DNA from 2 places in the Streptococcus sp. ELY_86 genome. Region 2 is predicted to be linked to the other one. Evidence: riboswitches for the same ligand, from Rfam matches in the RefSeq annotation. Region 2 holds a riboswitch; the other holds the start of a gene.
What was found. Region 2 has a riboswitch for FMN ahead of AC4HAN_RS02770 (ECF transporter S component). Riboswitches for the same ligand answer to the same signal wherever they lie in the genome.
Positions count from the first base shown of each region.

Region 1: it holds a riboswitch for FMN, as region 2 does, so the genes downstream of both, ribD (bifunctional diaminohydroxyphosphoribosylaminopyrimidine deaminase/5-amino-6-(5-phosphoribosylamino)uracil reductase RibD) here and AC4HAN_RS02770 (ECF transporter S component) in region 2, are expected to answer to the same signal.

Region 1 covers NZ_JBZFUK010000002.1:365,465-369,882, reverse strand. The annotation lists gene argB (acetylglutamate kinase) at 1-728, shown strand, start outside; gene AC4HAN_RS04685 (acetylornithine transaminase) at 794-1,924, shown strand; FMN riboswitch at 1,985-2,116, shown strand; gene ribD (bifunctional diaminohydroxyphosphoribosylaminopyrimidine deaminase/5-amino-6-(5-phosphoribosylamino)uracil reductase RibD) at 2,421-3,494, shown strand; gene AC4HAN_RS04675 (riboflavin synthase) at 3,479-4,087, shown strand; gene ribA (GTP cyclohydrolase II) at 4,080-4,418, shown strand, end outside.
Region 2 covers NZ_JBZFUK010000001.1:571,932-576,349, forward strand. The annotation lists gene AC4HAN_RS02760 (cation diffusion facilitator family transporter) at 1-683, opposite strand, end outside; gene AC4HAN_RS02765 (phosphatase PAP2 family protein) at 913-1,569, opposite strand; gene AC4HAN_RS02770 (ECF transporter S component) at 1,559-2,131, opposite strand; FMN riboswitch at 2,201-2,408, opposite strand; gene AC4HAN_RS02775 (tRNA (cytidine(34)-2'-O)-methyltransferase) at 2,570-3,118, opposite strand; gene trkA (Trk system potassium transporter TrkA) at 3,458-4,418, shown strand, end outside.

The DNA.
Region 1 (4,418 bases), on a different contig from region 2:
TCATAGTCATCAAAATCGGCGGTGTCGCCAGTCAGCAATTAGATTCGAGCTTTATTGAGCAGCTGAAAGCCTGGCAGGCTGCCGGCAAAGCTCTTGTTATTGTGCACGGCGGCGGCTTTGCTATCAACAGGCTGATGGAGGAAAAGCAGGTTCCCATCAAAAAAGTTAAGGGCTTGCGGGTGACCAGCCGTGAGGATATGACTTTGGTCAGCCATGCACTGTTAGATATTGTCGGAAAGGATCTAAGTGATCGGCTGACGCAGGCAGGCCTTGATAATCTGCAGCTGAAATCGCAGCTCAGGCAGCTGGTAAGAGCCGATTTTTTAGATAAGGTTACTTACGGTTATGTAGGAGAGGTAACTGATATAGACACTGCTCCTCTTTTAGAACTGCTCAAGGATAAAAAGATTCCGCTCTTGGCTTCTTTGGGCTATTCTCAAAAGGGTGATCTGCTCAACATAAATGCGGATTATCTGGCGACAGCGGCAGCAGCAGCTCTGTCTGCTGAAAAGCTGATTCTTCTGACAGATGTTAAAGGGGTCTTAGAAAATGGGCGTGTGCTGCCGGAATTAACGATTGAGCAGATTCCTGAAAAGATTGCAAAGGGCGTCATCACAGGCGGTATGATTCCCAAAATCGAAAGTGCTGCAAAGACCGTTGAGGCAGGCGTTGCCCAGGTGTTGATTGCTGACAGTTTGGCAGGCGGAACCTTGATTCACAAAGGATAAAAATGACTACCGGTAAAAAGGACAGGAAGGCAGCAGAGCTTCCGACAGTAACAGGAGAGGCAAAGATGAGTAAATTATTTCAAAATTATAAAAGAGCGGCTATTGAATTTGTCAAAGCAGAAGGAAATTATTTGTTTGATGCAGACGGCAAAAAATACCTTGATTTTTCATCAGGTATCGGTGTGACAAATTTGGGGTTTCACCCGCAGGTCAAGGCCGCTCTGCAGGTACAGGCTGACCGCATTTGGCATACTCCCAATCTTTACCAGAACTCTCTGCAGGAAGAGGTGGCAGAAAAACTGATTGGCGACCGCGATTATTTGGCTTTCTTTTGCAACAGCGGAGCCGAAGCCAATGAGGCTGCTATCAAGCTTGCCCGCAAGGCGACCGGCAAGCAGGAAATCATCACGTTTAAAGATTCCTTTCACGGCCGGACTTTCGGCTCGATGTCTGCAACCGGTCAGGACAAGATAAAAGAGGGGTTTGGTGACGGGGTTCCCCATTTTCTTTATGCAGATTATAATGATCTGGCCAGCGTCAAAAGTTTGGCTTCTGAACGCACTGCTGCGGTGATGCTGGAATTAGTTCAGGGAGAATCCGGTATTCACCCGGCTGAGCCAGATTTTGTCAGAGATTTGGCTGCTTTTTGCAAGGAAAAAAATATTTTACTGGTTGTTGATGAGGTTCAAACAGGCATGGGCCGGACGGGCAAGCTGTATTCTTTTGAGCATTACGGCATTGAGCCGGACATTTTCACATTGGCTAAAGGCTTAGCAAACGGAGTTCCTGTCGGAGCCATGCTGGGGAAAACTAAGCTGTCGGCAGCTTTTGGTTACGGCAGTCACGGATCGACCTTTGGCGGCAATAAATTAGCCATGGCAGCAGCCAGTGCCGGCTTAACAGTCTTAAAAGAAGAGGGATTTTTAGAAACTGCACTGGCTAAGGGAGAGTACTTGCAAGACCAGCTGAAGAGTATGCTGGCCGATAATCCCAAGGTCACTCAGATTCGCGGACTGGGCTGTATGATTGGGATTGAAACAAGCGCAGATTTGAGTCTGCTGCTTGCCTCAGCGCGTGCCAAGGGATTGATTGTGCTTACTGCAGGCAGCAATGTCATCAGGCTGTTGCCGCCTTTGACCCTAACCAAAGATGAGCTGGACCAGGGATTGGCTATTCTAAAAGAAGTTTTTGCCTGAGCATAGGTAAGTGTTGACAAATTGCTGTCAGCGTGTTATCCTTTAGGCAATTGAATAGATTTATTTCTTCGGGGCAGGGTGAAATTCCCGACCGACGGTGACAAGCTGAGCTTGAAGTCCGTGAACTGCGAGAGCGGTTGATCCGGTGAAAATCCGGAACCGACAGTATAGTCTGGATGGGAGAAGAAAATAAAAGAAGAGACTAGGCTTCCCCAAAGGGATGTTGCCAGTCTGTCAAGTGATACCTTGGCTGTTAAAGAGTCAAGTGTTCTTGCATACAGGAAGTTTTTCAGCTATGCAGGTGTTGTTGGTCTAAATATCTGTTTTAAAAAGCTGCTGTTAACCTTGCTGAAAACAGCATAGTTCCAGACTTCTTGTCAAAGACAGGACATGTTCAGATTAAGAGTGAATATTCTTCTGTCGGTCTTTTATGATGGTAAACCTTATCTGCCCCGTAATATTTTTACGGGGTTTTTTGTGTTGGAAAGGAGGCAGTATGGATGAACAGTTTATGGCTTTAGCTATTGCTAAAGCCATGGAGGGAAAATACCAGACCTATACCAATCCGCTGGTTGGAGCGGTTATTGTTAAAAATAATCAGGTCATTGCTAAGGGAGCTCACTTAAAATATGGCGATTATCATGCAGAAAAAAATGCGATAATGGCCTGTCAAAACGCCGAAGAATTGAAAGGGGCAACGCTTTATGTAACGCTTGAACCCTGCCATCATCAGGGCAAGCAGCCCCCCTGCACAGAAAGTATTGTTCAGGCAGGAATCACACGGGTCGTTATTGCCCAGCTAGATCCCAATCCTTTAGTCGCAGGCAGGGGCCGGCAGTTTTTAGAAAGTCAGGGACTGACGGTTGATGTTGGTCTGCTGGAAAAAGAAGCAGAAGCGCTCAATCCCCACTATAATTATTTTTACCGGCATGGGCGGCCCTATATTGTTTTAAAAAGCGCCATGAGTTTAGATGGCAAGATTGCTTTTAAAGGCAAACGGACAGCTTTGACTGGAAAGAAAGCCAAAGAGCTGGTTCATCAGGAACGCAGTGATTATCAGGCTATTTTAATCGGCAGCGAAACAGCTCTGCTGGATGACCCCGGCCTTCTGGCAGCAAAGAGCAGTCTTTTCCCACCGGTTCGTGTTGTTTTAGATCGGCGAGGTCGGCTGTTCAGCCACAGGCAGCTTCAGCTTTTTACTAACAGCGAAGCCCCGGTCTATCTTTTTAGCCAAAGACCTGTGGAAGATCTGCCTGCTCATGTCAGCGTTTTTTGTGACCCTGACTGGACGGTTGATAAAGTGGTTAAACAGCTGGCTAAAGAGGGTATTCAGTCTCTCTATGTTGAAGGCGGCAGCCATATTCACGATGACTTTTATGCAGCTGATCTTTGGGATGAATGGCTGCTTTACTTGGCCCCGATTCTTTTAGGAGGAGATGCCTTGGCCAGCATGAGCAGCACCAGAATAGCACAAACCCTGACTAATCTGCCTGATGTATCCTTAGAGCAGGTTGGTGAGGATTGGCGAATTTCTGCCAAAAGAAAGGAGGATCCATGTTTACAGGATTAATTAAGGAAAAAGGGAAAATAAGCCATCTCAGCAAAAACAGCCAAGGCGTTCGCCTGACCTGCCAGGTGTCTGCAGGCTTTCTTGATCAAATCGCTATCGGTGACAGTATCGCGGTTGACGGTGCCTGCTTGACCTGTGTTGCTAAAAGAGGCCGTGAGTTTGTGGTTGATATTATGCCGGAGACTTTTAAGAGGACCAATCTACGCTATCAGCATATTGGAAATGCTGTTAATATTGAACCTGCCTTATCAGCTGCCGGGCGCTTTGAGGGACATTTTGTGACCGGACATATTGATGCTCAGAGCCAGCTGCTTGACAAGAAAAGTCTGGGAAATGCTGAAATTTTAACCTTTTCGTACCCTCAGGGGCATGCTGGGGAAATCATTGCGCAAGGCTCAGTCGCTATTAACGGGGTCAGTCTGACAGTTGTGTCCTGCGATGAGGAGCGTTTTACAGTATCCTTGATTCCGCACAGCCGTGAAAAAACGAACTTGGGTCAGCTTAAAGCAGGCGACTGGGTTAATATTGAAACAGATATTTTGGGTAAATACATCAAAGCACAGGCAAGTGCTGAAAGGAGACGCCATGTTTGAAAAAATTGAAGCAGCCATACAAAGGCTCAAAGAAGGAGAACTGATTATTCTGACGGACGATGCTGATCGGGAAGCTGAGGGCGATCTGGTCGGTTTGGCCAGTCTTGTGAGTGCAGACAAGGTCAATTTTATGACGCAAAAAGCACGCGGTCTCATCTGTGCTCCCATTTCAAAGGAAATAGCTGAGCAGCTGGATCTGTCTGACATGATTGCCGACAATACAGATGTCTTCGGAACGGCTTTTACGGTCAGTGTCGACCATCATACCACGTCAACAGGTATATCCGCCTTTGACAGGGCAAAAACCATTCAGGCCCTTTCCTCGGAAGAA
Region 2 (4,418 bases):
ATTTCCCTTTCTAACTGCTGGACATCACAATTCCCGGGAGCATGCTCCAAAAAGACAGATAGGTTTCTGATAAACTTAGGCAGGGCCTGGCTCAAAATAAAGAGCGCAATCGCCACAGACAAGAGCGGATCAAGAATATACCAGTCCGTCACTCTCAAAACCAGAGAAACAATAATAACAGCCACCCAACCCAGAATATCTTCAAGAAAATGCAGGCTTAAAACGGACTCATGCTCAGATGCTTCCCCGTTTAAAACACGGCTGGCCACAATATTGACTGCGATAGCAACCAGACCAAGGATCAGCATCCCATTGTAGTTAACTGGCTCAGGATGCATTATTTTTTGAACATTTTCAAATAAAACCAAGCCAGATCCGATAATAAGAATAACAGCGGTCATTAAAGCACCCAGGAGACTGAAACGCCAATAACCCAGCGTATATTTATAGTCACTCCTGCGCTTGGATAAACGCTCAAAATAATAAGACAGACCAATAGCCACGGCATCGCCAAAATCGTGAACAGAATCGGCCAAAATAGCGCTGGAATTAAAAATACCGCCGAAAATCATCTCAATAATGGCAAAAACAAAATTGGACATAAAAGCGATAAAAATGCGAGTGCTTGACTGATTGGATAAGTGGTGATGATGCTCATGGTGGGAGTGCTTATGCACGTTCATAATAGCTCCTTTCAATTTGTTAGCAGCTTTGCGGCTAAAGCCGCTAAAGCTGCTCCGCAAAGTCCTAGGGGACTTTTAAATTTATTTTTTTTATACTGTTTTGCTATATTGACTTTATTATAACACGAAGTATTGTGATTGCCTGATTTTTTTAGCAAAAAGAGCTGTTTCACAGATACCTCTACCGTATCATGAACAGCTCTTCTAGATTATTAAGACTAATTTTCTGCTACTTCTGCCGGCCTTGAAAGCGCCATTCAAAGCGTTTTTGATCGTAAAAAGGATAGACAAAGGCTGCAACAGCAGCGGCAAGCAGCCAGCCTCCCACTATGTCAGAAGGGTAATGAACTCCCAAATAAATCCGTGACAGAGCTGTTAAGACCGCCAAAAGAATCAGTATTGCCTGTGCAATCCGTTTAAACTCTCCTTTTGTTATCCGCTGCTGAACAATAAAAGCCAAGCTCAAGGCAACAATCATGGTCGATGCCGCATGCCAGCTCGGAAAGGACGGTCCCATCGGTTTTTCAACGAGGTAGTAAAGGTCGGGTCTTGCACGATGATATAAATATTTAAAAGCTGTTGACAAAATGCCCATTAAAACAAGATTGCCAGCTAAAAAGTAAGCTTCTGCCTTCCATTTTTTCCAAAAATAAAAGATCAAGGCGATGAAAAAGACATAGGCAAAAACATAAGCTTCATGTCCCAGCTGAGTTACCGCTTTAAAAAACATCGTTGCGCCTTTAGGCAAATCGCCGCGTATTGCCTCCTGCACACTGCTGTCAAAAACCTTTAAAGCATCAGGATAAAATTTAACCGCATAGCCCAGCAGCAAAAAGAGTAAGGCAGCAAAAGAAGCTCCCAAAAGATAAAATTGTTTATTTTTCATGAATTCTATAAGTTTTTAAAATCGGCTTGGCCGCTGCATAAATAACAGCAAAGCTGACTGCAAAAATAACTCCTTCAAGAAGATTAAAAGGAATAACCATATTGACTAAGTATTTCCCAACACCAATGAATTTAGCGATGTCAAATCCGGCAAACTTGGCATAAAGCGGAATGGCATAGATATAGTTCAAAACAACCATAACCGCAGCCATGGCAACTGTTCCGACAGCACTGGCAATGACAAATGCTTTTGTTTCTTCCTTATTTTTCCAAATAAGACCAAAAGCTAAAACAAAGACACCAAGCGCTGCTATATTCATCGGCAGACCAATGATGCCGCCGGGTCCGCCATTATCCAGTAAAAGCTTGAGCAGACTTCTCACAAAGAGAATGGCAAAGGCACTCCGTAAATTAAACAGCACCAAGCCCAATAAAATCGGAATGATACTAAAATCAAGCTTCAAAAAATCAACACCCGGAATAATGGGAAAGTTGAAAATCATGAGCACAAAAGAAAGTGCCGATAAGATCGCAATAATAGCTAAGCTTTGTGTTTTTTTCATAAAAAAATTCCTCCAATTTTTACAAATCGAAAGAAGCTGCAAAGAGTATCAATGCCAAGCGCAAAAACCCTTTGTCTTCTCCCATCCAGACTTTACTGTCGGTTGTGGAGTTGCACCACATCAGCTTTGCGCTCGCGGACTTCTGATAATTAACATCTACTCTTACCCTGTCGCAATAGCACTGTTTTAAGTTAGCAGCTAAGCAAACAGAAAAAAATAAATCATTCAGCTATCAGTCACCGCCGGTCGGGAATTGCACCCTGCCCTGAAGACACTTCTAGCATATCAAAAAACAGCCCTAATAACAAGTACTCTTTCTTAATTCCGGAAAATTCTTCAAAGACCGCTTGTTTTGCTCAGACAAAAAGCTAAGACTGCTAATCAGACATTCCCAGACAAACTATCTGCCAGACTTAAAGAAACAAAAGACAGATGAGCCTACTTCAATTTGTCGGTAGCGTAAGTATGGCTAAGCTCCAAACCAGTGAACTGCTGCTGACGGAGAGCTTCATAGACTATCATGCAGACCGTATTTGACAGATTGAGGCTTCGGACATGCTGATCGTTCATCGGAATACGCAGGGCTTTTTCAGCGTGCTCACGCATAAACGTTTCCGGCAGCCCCTTGTCCTCACGGCCAAACATAAAATAATGCGTCAGTCCATCATCATAATGCTCATCCGAATACGTTTTTTCAGCAAACTTGGTAATCAGATGCAGCTTGCCTAAGCAGCTGTCCATAAACTCCTCAAGACTGTCATACAGATGCACGTCCAGTTTGTCCCAATAATCAAGACCGGCTCGCTTCATTTTCTTATCATCAATCGGAAAGCCCATAGGACGGATAATGTGAAGAGGACTGTTGGTAGCTGCACAGGTACGGGCAATGTTGCCGGTATTGGCAGGAATCTGCGGTTCAAACAGGACAACATGATTTTTGCCTGAAGCGTGAGCCTGATTTTCTTTTTCCAATGTTTCAATATTCATCTTATACTAACTTTCTGCTGGTCTATTTATTCCAAAAAAAGAACCACGAAACCCGGAGTCATGCTCAGCAGGTAACGTGGTATGTGGGGCCTCATTATCTTAAATCATAACAGGTTTGATTTAAAACAATGAGTAGCTTGGTATATAGTATAACACTTCTGTCAAAGATGTCAATAAAATGTTAGAAAAAATTTAAGATTTTTTTCAGAAAAAACGAACTGCTTTTCAAATAGAACAGCAGCCCTCTTCCTTTCCGTTTTTCTTTTGAATTTCCATAGAAAACTAGTGCATTTTCTCCTGAAAAGAGGTATGATAGTTATTATAATTTGGAGGTAAATCATGAAAATTATTGTCGTTGGCGGCGGTAAGGTCGGAAAGGCTCTCTGTCGCTCACTTGTTGATGAAAAGCACGATGTTATTCTCATTGAAGAAAATGAAACTGTGCTTAATCATGTGACAAAACGCCTTGATATTATGGGAATCGTTGGCAATGGTGCTAATTTCAGAATTTTGGAGCAGGCTGACGTTCGAAACTGTGATATTTTCATCGCTATTACAGATAAGGATGAAGTAAACATGGTAGCAGCTGTGCTGGCCAAAAGAATGGGAGCTGCAGAAACGATTGTACGGGTTCGCAACCCTGAATATTCCAATACTTATTTTAAAGACAAAAACTTTCTTGGTTTTTCCCTGGTCGTCAATCCGGAACTGCTGACAGCCCGTTATATTGCCAACATGGTTGATTTCCCAAATACGCTGTCTGTAGAACATTTTGTCAATGGCCGTGTCATGCTGATGGAATTTAAAATCGTAGACACCAACAAGCTCTGCCAGATGTCCTTGAATCAATTCCGCAAAAAATTCAGCAACATTGTGATTTGTGCTATTGAGCGCAATCACGAATTGATTATTCCTGACGGAGACGATATCATTCAGCCTGATGACAAAATTTTTGTAACCGGTAATCGTAGGGACATGATTCAGTTCCATAACTTTGTTAAAAACAAGGTCATCAAGAGTTTGATGATTATCGGAGCCGGAAGAATTGCCTATTATCTGCTCAATATCCTCAAAACGACAAATCGTCATCTGCGGACTAAAATCATTGAAGTCGATCCTAAAAAGGCCGAACTCTTCAGTCAGGAATTTCCTCACATTCACGTTGTTCAGGGGGATGGCACGGCTAAGGATATTCTTTTGGAAGAAAGTGCTGCCAACTACGATGCTATTGCTACTCTGACCGGTGTTGACGAAGAAAATATTATTGCATCCATGTTTTTAGAAACTCTGGGCGTGCAGA